One region of the Stenotrophomonas sp. ZAC14D1_NAIMI4_1 genome, then DNA from elsewhere that is predicted to be linked to it. Evidence: predicted binding sites of a transcription regulator. Region 1 holds the regulator's gene; each other region holds the start of a gene.

Region 1 (4,095 bases):
GGCCTGCAGCAACTTGCGGGCGGCCGCGCGCGCTTCCTTGCTCACTTCCACGCCACCCAGCATGCGCGCTAGCTCTTCCTCGCGTGCCTTGGTATCCAGCTTCTCCACCGCGCTCTGGGTCATGCCTTCCACCGGGGCCTTGCTGACCCGGTAATGGGCGTGGCCCTTGGAGGCGACCTGCGGCAGGTGGGTGACGCACAGCACCTGGCGCTTCTCGCCCAGCGCGCGCAGCTTCTGGCCGACGATGTCGGCCACCGCGCCGCCGATGCCCGAATCGACTTCGTCGAACACCATGGTCGGTACTGCATCGAGGTCCAGCGCAGCCACTTCGATGGCCAGCGAGATGCGCGACAGTTCGCCACCGGAGGCGACCTTGCGCAGCGCACGCGGTGGCTGCCCGGCATTGGCTGCCACCAGGAACTCCACGCGCTCGGCACCCTGCGGGTCGGGCTTGCCGCTGTCCTGCGGTTCCAGCTCGATCAGGAACTGGCCGCCGCCCATGCCCAGCTCGGCGATGATGCCGGTGGTGGTGGCCGACAGTTCGGTCGCGGCCTGGCGGCGGCTGCTGCTGAGCACTTCGGCCTGCACGCGCCACGCGGCGGCAGCCTTGTCGATCTCACCGGCCAGGCGCTGCAGGCGCTCGTCGGCGCCGCGCAGCTGCTCCACTTCGGCATGCATGCGCTCGCGCTGCGCGCCCAGTTCGTCCATCGGCACGCGGTGCTTGCGGGCCAGGTCGTGCAGGCGGCCGAGGCGGCGCTCGTTCTCCTCGAACTGCTCCGGGTCGGCATCGAGATCGTCGTGCACCCGGTCCAGCAGCGACAGGGCTTCGTGCAGCTGGATCGAGGCGTTCTCGATCAAACCGTCCACCTCGCCCAGGCGCGGGTCGTGCTCGATCAGGCGTGACAGCTCGTGGCGCACCTGCTGCAGCAGGTCCAGCGCCGAGCTGCCGTCGTCGCCGTTGAGCTGGTTGCTGGCCGCCTGGCAGGCGCTCAGCAGGGCGCTGGCGTGGGCCTGGCGACGGTGGCTGGCGCCCAGGGCGGCAATCGATTCGGGTTCCAGGTCCTCGCGGTCGAGCTCGCGCAGCTGGTGCTCGAGGAAGCCGATGCGGTCGGAAACGTCGCCCTGTTGCGACAGCGCCAGTGATTCATCGACCAGCGCCTGCCACGCGGCGGCGGCGCGGCGCACCTGGCGGCGCTCGGCCTCGTTGCGGGCATAGGCATCGAGCAGGGCCAGCTGCGACGGGCGCGTCAGCAGGGCCTGCTGCTCATGCTGGCCATGGATTTCCACCAGCCGCCCTGCCAGTTCGGCCAGCTGTGCCAGGGTCACCGGGCGGCCGTTGATCCAGGAGCGCGAGCCACCGTCGGCGCGGATCACCCGGCGCAGCTGGCACTGGTCCTCATCGTCCAGCTCGTTGTCGGCCAGCCACTGGCGTGCGGCCTGCAGCTGGTCCAGGGCGAACTCGGCCGACAGCTCGGCGCGGGCGGCGCCGTGGCGGACCACGCCGCTGTCGGCGCGCAGGCCGGACAGGAAGCCCAGCGCGTCGACCATCAGCGACTTGCCGGCGCCGGTCTCGCCTGAAACAACGGTCATGCCGGGCCCGAACTCCAGTTCGGTGGCGCGGACGACGGCAAAATCCTTGATCGAAAGATGTCTGAGCATGGGTACAGGGGTGTCTGAGCCGCGCAACGCTAGCACGCGCGGCGGGGTGGTCCAATGACTTGCCAAGGCGACGCACCGCCATTATCTAGTGTCCGTGTCTCACAGGTTGATTCCATGCACGGTTCCGCTGACCAGCTTGCCCCGCGTGCGCGCCATCTGCTGCGCACGCTGATCGCGCGTTACATCCAGGACGGTGAGCCGGTCGGCTCGCAGACACTGGCGCGCGTGGCTGGCCTGGAGGTCAGTCCGGCGACCATCCGCAACATCCTGGGCGACCTGGAGGACCTGGGCCTGCTGGCCTCGCCGCATACCTCGGCCGGGCGCATCCCGACCGCGCACGGCTACCGGGTGTTCGTGGACAGCCTGCTGCAGATGCAGCCGCCGGGCGAGGGGGAACTGGCCCGCCTGCGCCACGAACTGGCCGGAGGCGGCAGTACCCAGGCCCTGCTGGGCAGCGCCTCGGAGCTGCTGTCGGCCATGAGCCACTTCGTGGGCGTGGTCAGCGCGCCGCGGCGCGAGCAGTTCGCCTTCCGCCAGATCGATTTCGTGGCGCTGGACGGGCGCCGGGTGCTGGCGATCCTGGTGTTTGCCGACAACGAGGTGCAGAACCGGGTCATCGAGACCCGCCAGGACTTCGAGCCGGGCCAGCTGGAACAGGTGGCCAACTACCTCAATGCCCATTTTGCCGGCCTGCCGCTGGCCGAGATCCGCACCCGCCTGCTGCTGGAGCTGCGCGACGCCCGTTCCGAGCTGGAGCTGCTGCTGGCCCACAGCATCGAGCTGGCCGAGCAGGCCCTGCAGCCGCCGGCCGATGACATGCTGGTGGCCGGCCAGACCCGGCTGATGGGGGTGCAGGACCTGTCCGACCTGGAACGCCTGCGCGAACTGTTCGAACTGTTCTCCAGCAAGCGCGAGATCCTGCAGCTGCTGGAGCGGACCATCCAGGCCCCGGGCGTGCGCATCTTCATCGGTGAAGAGACCGGGATGATGCCGCTGCAGGGGGTCTCGCTGGTCACAGCGCCCTATACCGCCAACGGGCAGGTGCTGGGCGTGCTGGGGGTGATCGGGCCCAAGCGGATGGCCTACGACCGGGTGATTCCGCTGGTCCAGGCCACCGCGGACGTGCTCGGGGCGGCCTTTTCGCCCCCGGGACGCGGTCCGGGGCCGGCAGACGCTTGAAACGCAGCATCCCGCCCACACTAGGGTGGGTGGAGGCGGAGAGTGACCGCCAGGGACCCAGACATGAACCAAGAACATCCAGATATCGAAGCCCAGCAGAGCGCCGCCGATGCGGCCGCTGCCGCAGGCACCCATGACGAACTGGAGCGCCTGCGCGCCGAGGTCGAGCAGGTCAAGGCCGATGCGCTGCGTGAGCGCGCCGACCTGGAGAACCAGCGCAAGCGCGTGGCCCGCGACATCGACCAGGCCCGCAAGTTCGCCAACGAGAAGCTGCTGGGCGAGCTGCTGCCGGTGTTTGACAGCCTGGATGCCGGCCTGAAGGCTGCCGGCGACGACGCCAACCCGCTGCGCGAGGGGCTGGAGATGACCTACAAGCAGCTGCTGAAGGTCGCCGCCGACAACGGCCTGGTCCTGCTGGACCCGACCGGCCAGCCGTTCAACCCGGAACACCACCAGGCCATCAGCCAGGTGCCGGCCCCCGGTGCCGCCCCCGGCAGCGTGGTGACCGTGTTCCAGAAGGGCTACCTGCTCAACGAGCGCCTGCTGCGGCCGGCGCTGGTGGTAGTGGCCGCCGATTGACGCGCCGGGCCGGCAACGGCCCACCGCCGTCGGGTAGCGCCGGGCCAGGCCCGGCGGACCTTGAACGGTTGAACACAGCGTTCGGGTGATGGCTTGAATGTTCCACGAGCCTCCCCCACATCCCATTCATCCACCGGCCGACCGGCCGGACTGACACCAACAAGCATTCTTCAGGAGTCTCCCCCATGGGCAAGATCATTGGTATCGACCTCGGCACCACCAACTCGTGCGTGGCGATCATGGACGGCGGCAAGGCCCGCGTCATCGAGAATTCGGAAGGCGATCGCACCACCCCGTCGATCGTCGCCTACACCAAGGACGGCGAAGTCCTGGTCGGCGCCTCGGCCAAGCGCCAGGCTGTCACCAACCCCAAGAACACCTTCTACGCGGTGAAGCGCCTGATCGGCCGCAAGTTCACCGACGCCGAAGTGCAGAAGGACATCGCCCACGTCCCGTACAGCATCCTGGCCCATGACAACGGCGATGCCTGGGTGTCCACCAGCGATGCCAAGAAGATGGCGCCACAGGAAATCTCGGCCAAGGTGCTGGAAAAGATGAAGAAGACCGCCGAGGACTTCCTCGGTGAGAAGGTCACCGAAGCGGTCATCACCGTGCCGGCCTACTTCAACGACAGCCAGCGCCAGGCGACCAAGGACGCAGGCCGCATCGCCGGCCTGG
Region 2 (4,095 bases), 2.2 Mb from region 1:
CATGCCACCCATGCCGCCCATGCCACCCGCGCCACCCATGGCCGGCTCGTCCTTCTTCGGAGCTTCGGCAACCATGGCTTCGGTGGTGATCATCAGGCCAGCGATCGAGGCAGCGTTCTGCAGCGCCGAACGGGTCACCTTGGTCGGGTCCAGGATGCCGAACTGCAGCATGTCGCCGAACTCGCCGGTGGCGGCGTTGTAGCCGAAGCTGCCGGTGCCTTCCTTGACCTTATTGATGATGACCGACGGTTCTTCACCGGCGTTGGCCACGATTTCGCGCAGCGGGGCTTCCATCGCACGCAGGGCGATCTGGATGCCGTGGTTCTGGTCTTCGTTGGCGCCCTTCAGGCCAGCCAGCGAGGTGACCGCACGGACCAGGGCAACGCCGCCGCCCGGGACCACGCCTTCTTCAACGGCTGCACGGGTAGCGTGCAGGGCGTCGTCGACGCGATCCTTCTTTTCCTTCATTTCGATTTCGGTCGACGCACCGACCTTGATCACGGCAACGCCGCCGGCCAGCTTGGCAACGCGTTCCTGCAGCTTCTCGCGGTCGTAATCCGAGGAGGTGTCCTGGATCTGGGTCTTGATCTGGCCGACGCGAGCGTCCACGGCAGCCTTGTCACCCACGCCATCGATGATGGTGGTGTTTTCCTTGGAAACCTGCACCTTCTTGGCGCGGCCCAGGTCCTTGATGGTGGCCTTTTCCAGCGACAGGCCAACTTCTTCGGAGATCACGGTGCCGCCGGTCAGCACGGCCATGTCTTCCAGCATCGCCTTGCGACGGTCGCCGAAGCCCGGAGCCTTGACGGCCACGACCTTGACGATGCCACGGATGGTGTTGACCACCAGGGTAGCCAGCGCTTCGCCTTCGACTTCTTCGGCAACGATCAGCAGCGGCTTGCCGGCCTTGGCGACGCCTTCCAGCACCGGCAGCAGGTCGCGGACGTTGGAGATCTTCTTGTCGTGCAGCAGGATGAACGGGTCATCCAGGTCAGCGGTCTGCGACTGCTGGTTGTTGATGAAGTACGGGGACAGGTAGCCGCGGTCGAACTGCATGCCCTTGACCACGTCCAGCTCGTTGTCCAGGCCCGAGCCTTCCTCAACGGTGATCACGCCTTCCTTGCCGACTTCCTTCATCGCGTCAGCGATGATCTGGCCGATCGACTCGTCCGAGTTGGCCGAGATGGTACCGACCTGGGCAATGGCCTTGTCGTCGGCGGTCGGCTTGGAGATGTTCTTCAGCTCGGCAACGGCGGCCACGACGGCCTTGTCGATACCACGCTTCAGGTCCATCGGGTTCATGCCGGCGGCCACAGCCTTGGCGCCTTCGCGGATCAGGGCCTGGGCCAGCACGGTGGCGGTGGTGGTGCCGTCGCCAGCGTCGTCGTTGGTGCGCGAAGCAACTTCCTTCACCATCTGCGCGCCCATGTTCTCGAACTTGTCAGCCAGTTCGATTTCCTTGGCGACGGAGACGCCGTCCTTGGTGATGGTCGGAGCGCCGAAGCTCTTTTCCAGCACGACGTTGCGGCCCTTCGGGCCCAGGGTGGCCTTGACGGCATTGGCGAGAACGTTGACGCCGCGCACCATGCGCGAACGGGCGTCTTCACCGAAACGAATATCCTTGGCAGCCATTGCGATTACCTCGATGTTTGCGCCGGGCCAGGCCCGGCGACGAAAAGGGATGTCTTACAGGAAAGCAGGTCGCGCCGAGGCTCAGCCGATGATGGCGAGCACGTCGTCTTCGCGCAGGACCTTGTACTCGACGCCTTCGCTCTTGTACGAGCTGCCGGCGTACTGGCCGTAGATGACCTTGTCGCCAACCTTCAGCGACGGGGCGCGCACGGTGCCGTTGTCCAGGGCCTTGCCCGGGCCGACGGCGACGACTTCACCCTTGGTGGACTTTTCCTTGGCCGAATCCGGAATGACGATGCCACCGGCGGAGATTTCGTCGGCTTCGATCGGCTTGACCACAACGCGGTCGTGCAGCGGCTTGATGCTCATGAGAGACCTCTTAAGTTATTGATTGGTCTGAAAAAGTCTGGCGATGTTAGCACTCACCCCAGGTGACTGCCAGCATTGCTCGTGAAAAAGCCCGACAGGTCGGGAGCAGGACAGAGATGGAGCTGCCCCCGGGCCTTTCAAGCCCCGTGGCGGAAAATTTTTCGACCGTGCGCTGCGGCGACAGACAGACGGGAGCCAGGGCCGGTTCCCGCAATTTTGGTGAACTGCGTCGCAGTGTCAGATATCTGGCGTTCAGTTACGACAAAGTGTCACGCGTTCGGCCTTAGGCTCGCCCGGCATTCCCAATCACAAGGAGTAGTCGATGCGATTGCTGTCCCCGCTCGCCGCCGCCTGCCTGCTGGCGCTGGCCGCCGCGCCGGCCCAGGCCGAGGTCTTCATCAACGAACTGCACTACGACGACAGCACCCCGGCCGGTGACGTCGGCGAAGCCATCGAAGTGGTCGCCACCGCGGGCGAGGACCTGTCCGGCTACCGCCTGTACCTGTACAACGGCGCCAACGCCTCGGCTGCCGTGGTGTACGACAACAAGCCGGTGCCGGCCGGCACCGCCGCCGGTTGCGGCAGCGCCACCCTCGCGGTGGTTACCTACCCGACCAACGGCCTCCAGAACGGCCCCAACGACGGCATCGCCCTGGTCGACGCCAGCGGCAAGGTGGTCCAGTTCCTCAGCTACGAAGGCGCGATCACCGCCTCCGGTGGCCCCGCCGCCGGCATGACCAGCCAGAACATCCCGGTTGCCGAAACCAACAGCACCGCCCCGGGCACCTCGCTGCAGCTGACCGGCAGCGGCAGCCAGTACGCCCACTTCACCTGGGCCGAATCGGCCGGTGAGACCTTCGGCCGCTGCAACAACAACCAGACCTTCAGCGGCGGTGGCGGCACCCCGGGCGGCCCGAACACCCCGCCGTCGGTGACCACCACCACCCCGGCGCAGGGCAGCAGCACCTTCCCGGCCGCGGCCGATCTGGAAGTGGTGTTCAGCGAGACGGTAACCCTGGCCAGCGGCGCCTTCGCCCTGAGCTGCGGCAAATCGGGCAGCGTGCCGCTGACCTGGCCGGGCAGCGGCAAGACCGTGAAGCTGTCGACCAACACCGCCCTGGTGGCCGGTGAGGCCTGCCGCTTCGACATCCGCGCCGCGCGCATCACCGACAACCAGGGCGCGCACCCGGCCGCTGACAGCCGCATCGCCTTCACCGTGGCCAGCACCACCGGCAACCCGGACCCGGGCAATCCGGACCCCGGCAATCCCGGCAACCCGGGCACCCCGGAGGGCTACTACTCCAAGGTGAACACCTCCAGCCCGAGCCAGCTGCGCTGCTCGCTGCACGAGACCATCAAGGGGCACACCGCCTACCCGTACAGCGGCTCGGGCACCAGCACCTGGACCATCCTGGAAATTGCCGACGAAGACCCGAACAACAGCGGCAAGATCCTCGATGCCTATCGCAACCACAGCTACACCAAGGTGAGCAGCCGTGCGGGCACGGGCAGCGGCCTGACCTACAACCGCGAGCACACCTGGCCGAACTCGCTGGGCTTTGCCAGCACCACCGGCGACAAGGGCCTGCCGTACGCCCCGTACACCGACACCCACATGCTGTACCTGACCGATGCGCAGTGGAATGCCGACCGTGGCAACAAGCCGTTCGGCAAGTGCGATGCCAACTGCGGCGAGCGCGCCACCGAGGCCAACAACGGCCAGGGCGGCGGCAGCGGCGGTTACCCGGGCAATTCCAACTGGGTGCGTACCCCCGACGGCAACACCGGCACCTTCGAGGTGTGGGGCAAGCGCAAGGGCGACATGGCGCGTGCGGTGATGTACATGGCCATCCGCTATGAGGGCGGCAAGGATGCGGCCACCGGCCAGTCCGAACCGGACCTGGAACTGACCGACGACCGCAGCAAGATCGTCAAGACCAGCAGCTCGCCGGCCTACATGGGCCTGCTGTCGACCCTGATCGACTGGCACCTGTCCGACCCGCCGGATGCCGCCGAACGTGCGCGAAATGACGTGATCTACTCGTTCCAGGGCAACCGCAACCCGTTCATCGACCACCCCGAGTGGGCGACCCC
Region 3 (4,095 bases), 2.3 Mb from region 1:
CGTTCGCAGTTGAAGGTGTTCGGTTCGGAGGCGCAGTCGGCGCCGGGCCACAGCGAATTCCTCGGCACGGGCGGCAGCCTGTACTACCTGCGCCACACCGATCTGCTGCCGGGCTCGGAACAGGTGGTGCTGGAAGTGCGCGACCGCACCACCGGCCGCACCGAAACCCGTGCCACCCTGCAGGAGGGCGTGGACTACGAGATCGACGACCTGCAGGGCCGCCTGATCCTGACCCGCCCGCTGGCGCAGCTGACCCGCGAGAACGTGCGCAGCATCACCCGCGACATGCCGCTGGATGGCTACGACCAGCTGCTGCTGGTGGACTACGAATACGTGCCGCTGGGCTTCAGCAGCGACGATGTGACCTACGGCGCGCGCGGCCGCCAGTGGATCGGCGATCACGTCGCGGTGGGCGGCACCTGGGTGGAAGAGAACCGCAGCGGCGAGAACTACAGCCTGAAGGGTGCCGACCTGACCCTGCAGGCCGGCCGCGGCACCTACCTGAAGATGGAACAGACCCGCACCGATGCCACCGCGGCGCCGGTGTTCTATTCGGACAACGGCGGCCTCAGCTTCATCCGCCGCAACCCCTATGAAGGCCGCCGTTCGGGCAAGGCCTCGGCGGTGGAAGCCCGCGCCAACCTGCGTGAGCTGGGCTGGACCAGCCAGGACTGGAGCCTGGGCGCATGGTGGCGCGACGTCGACGCCGGTTTCTCGGTGGCACGCCAGGACACCGGCCTGCCGATCCAGGAATACGGCGCGGAATTCCTCGGCTACCTCACCGATGATTTCAGCCTGTACGGCCGCCATACCCGCACCGAGCAGGGCGAACTGGCGCTGGAGCAGAGCCAGCTGACCGCCGAATGGCGGCTGGGCAACGATGGCCAGCTGACCGGCGAACTGCGCCGGGTGCGCGAGGAACAGGAACTGCAGGACGTCTCGGCGCTGCTGGCGGCGATCGGCTACCGCCAGCGCTTCGGTTCCTCGTGGGAGCTGTACGGCACTGGCCAGGTGACCCTGGACGATGACGGCGGCGCCTACGAGAAGAACGACCTGCTGACCCTGGGCGCGCGCTACCTGTTTGGCGACCGCAGCAGCGTGGGTGCCGAACTCAGCGGCGGCAGCCGCGGCCATGGCGGCAAGGTCGATGCCGAGTACCGCATGGCGCCCGACCACAGCCTCTACGGCAGCTACAGCTACAGCACCGACCGCACCGGCACCGATCCGTTGTTCGACAGCGGCCTGCAGAGCGGCTGGACGGTCGGCCAGCGCTGGCGCCTGAGCAACCAGGTGAACGTCTACAACGAAAGCCAGTACCTGAAGGACCGCCGGCAGGACAGCGCGGGCCTGGTGCATACCTTCGGCATGGATTTCTATCCGGCGCAGGGCTGGAACCTGGGCTTCACCCTGATGGATGGCGAGCTGGAATCCACCGTGGGCCGCATCAACCGCCGCGCGTACAGCGTCAGCGGTGGCCGCACCGATGCGGTGGCGCAGTGGAACAGCAAGCTGGAATACCGCCGCGACAGCGGTGCCGAGCAGCGCGAGCAGTGGGTGACCACCAACCGCCTGCTGTACAAGCTCAACGAGGACTGGCGCTTCGCCCTGCGCGCCAACTACGCCGATACCCAGGACCGGATCAACCCGGTGGCCGATGCCAAGCTGGTGGAGACCAACGTCGGCTTCGCCTGGCGCCCGCACGACAACACGCGCTGGGCCGGCTTCGGCAAGTTCACCTACCTCTATGACGTGGCCTCGCTGGGCCAGGAAGGCGGCAACCTGTACGACCAGCGTTCGCAGGTGCTGTCGCTGGAAGGCATCCGCCAGATCGGCGAGCGCTGGGAGATGGCCGCCAAGCTGGCCTCGCGCTGGGGCGACTACCGGACCGGTCGTGGCGAGGGCGCCTGGCTGGACAGCCGCGCCGACTTCGCGGCCCTGCAGCTGCGCTACCGCCTGTTCGCGCAGTGGGAGGGGCTGGCCGAGCACCGCTGGCTGAAGGTGCGCGATGGCGGCGTGCGCAAGGGCTGGCTGCTGGGCGTGGACCGCCGTGTGGGCGAGAACTTCAAGGTCGGCGTAGGCTACAACTTCACCGAGTTCAGCGATGACATGACCGAGCTGAAGTACGACCAGAAGGGCTTCTTCCTGAACATGGCCGGGTACTACTAGCGCTGCCTTGGCACGCAGGGCGTGGCACTCGCGGCCTGGCTGGGCTGAACGACCGGCAACATTGCCGGGCTGAATGGGGTGGGCCGATGGGATTTTGCGGCCCAAAACGACCATTCATCCACTTTATTCGGGGCAAGTGATTGATTTTTATGGCATTCGACCATGGTCGAGCCTGCTCGCCATTGTCATCAATACGCGATAGGGTAGGGATGTTGAATCGCCCAGTGTTCCGTTGACGGAACGCTGGAACTTCCTCCCGCTTTAGCAGTCCAAAAGCCGGACTGCTAAGATGAGCCTCTATGAGCCAGAACACCTCTACTGCCCTTGTGGCAAACAATCTCCCGATTCCCAGTGCGCTCGGTTCGCTGGACGCCTACATCGGTGCCGTGCACCAGATTCCGGTGCTGTCGGTCGATGACGAACAGGACCTGGCCCGTCGTTTCCGCGACGGTGACGATCTGGACGCCGCACGTGAGCTGGTGCATTCGCACCTGCGCTTCGTGGTGCACGTGGCCCGCGGTTACAACGGCTACGGCCTTGCGCTGGGCGACCTGATCCAGGAAGGCAACATCGGCCTGATGAAGGCGGTCAAGCGCTTCGACCCGGACATGGGCGTGCGCCTGGTGTCCTTCGCCGTGCATTGGATCCGTGCAGAGATGCACGAGTTCATCCTCAAGAACTGGCGCATCGTCAAGGTCGCCACGACCAAGGCGCAGCGCAAGCTGTTCTTCAACCTGCGCAAGTCGAAGACGCGCCTGGGCTGGATGAACGCGGCCGAAGTCAGCGCCGTGGCCAAGGACCTGAACGTGTCCGAGCGCGAGGTCATGGAAATGGAATCGCGCCTGTCCGGCCGCGATATCGGTTTCGATGCGCCGACCGACGAGGACAACGACCACGCGCCGCCGTCGCCGGCTGCGTTCCTGGTGTCCAACGACGAAGATCCGTCGATGGCCTACGAGCGTGAAGACAGCGAAGACAACCAGATGCAGCTGCTGCGCGAAGGCCTGGCCGAGCTGGATGCGCGCTCGCGCGACATCATCCGCCGCCGCTGGCTGGATGCCGACAGCAAGGTGACGCTGCAGGAACTGGCCGATGAGTACGGCGTGTCCGCCGAGCGCATCCGCCAGGTCGAAGCGAACGCGCTGAAGAAGATGAAGGCGCTGTTCACCGCGTAAAGCGGGGTGGCGTTGGAATGAAGAAAGGCCCGGCAATGCCGGGCCTTTCCTGTTTGTGGGGCTCATCCACGCATGGCGTGGATCTACTGACGCCGCGCGGGCCTCAACCCTCGCGTGCGATGGCGCGCCAGCCGATGTCGGTGCGGTGGAACTCGTTGGCCCAGGTCACCTTGGCCACGCCCGCGTAGGCATTGGCCTGCGCGTCGCGCACGCTGTCGCCCAGCGCGGCCACGCACAGCACGCGGCCACCCGCGCTGAGCACCTGGCCCTGCGCATCCAGCGTGGTGCCGGCATGGAACACCTTGGCGTTGGCGGGCACTGCATCCAGGCCGGAAATCACGTCACCGGTGATCGGCGCTTCCGGGTAAGGCCTGGCGGCCAGCACCACGCCCAGCGACGGGCGCGGATCCCACTGCGCGTCCACCGCGTCCAGGCGGCCATCGATGGCCGCTTCCACCAGGTCCACCAGGTCCGACTGCAGGCGCAGCATCACCGGCTGGGTTTCCGGGTCGCCGAAGCGCACGTTGAACTCGATCACCTTCGGCGCACCGCTGGCATCGATCATCAGGCCGGCATAGAGGAAGCCGGTGAACGGGATGCCATCGGCGATCATGCCCTGCACGGTCGGGTTCACGACTTCGCGCATCACGCGGGCATGCACCTCCGGGGTCACCACCGGCGCAGGTGAGTAGGCGCCCATGCCGCCGGTGTTCGGGCCGGTATCGCCGTCGCCCACGCGCTTGTGGTCCTGCGA

What was found. Region 1 encodes HrcA, which represses chaperone genes, less so after heat shock. Its sites were predicted from a motif close to TTNGCACTCNNNNNNNNNGAGTGCNAA; they were not measured.
Region 2: a site for HrcA is predicted at 2,048-2,074, ahead of C1927_RS18930 (co-chaperone GroES). Genes of this name have one in related genera too.
Region 3: a site for HrcA is predicted at 2,428-2,454, ahead of rpoH (RNA polymerase sigma factor RpoH). Genes of this name have one in related genera too.

Annotation. Positions count from the first base shown of each region.
Region 1 covers NZ_CP026001.1:1,932,046-1,936,140, forward strand. The annotation lists gene recN (DNA repair protein RecN) at 1-1,659, opposite strand, end outside; gene hrcA (heat-inducible transcriptional repressor HrcA) at 1,774-2,838, shown strand; gene grpE (nucleotide exchange factor GrpE) at 2,902-3,417, shown strand; gene dnaK (molecular chaperone DnaK) at 3,603-4,095, shown strand, end outside.
Region 2 covers NZ_CP026001.1:4,149,648-4,153,742, forward strand. The annotation lists gene groL (chaperonin GroEL) at 1-1,632, opposite strand, end outside; gene C1927_RS18930 (co-chaperone GroES) at 1,714-2,001, opposite strand; gene C1927_RS18935 (endonuclease) at 2,324-4,095, shown strand, end outside.
Region 3 covers NZ_CP026001.1:4,194,680-4,198,774, reverse strand. The annotation lists gene C1927_RS19145 (TonB-dependent receptor) at 1-2,166, shown strand, start outside; gene rpoH (RNA polymerase sigma factor RpoH) at 2,466-3,341, shown strand; gene purD (phosphoribosylamine--glycine ligase) at 3,445-4,095, opposite strand, start outside.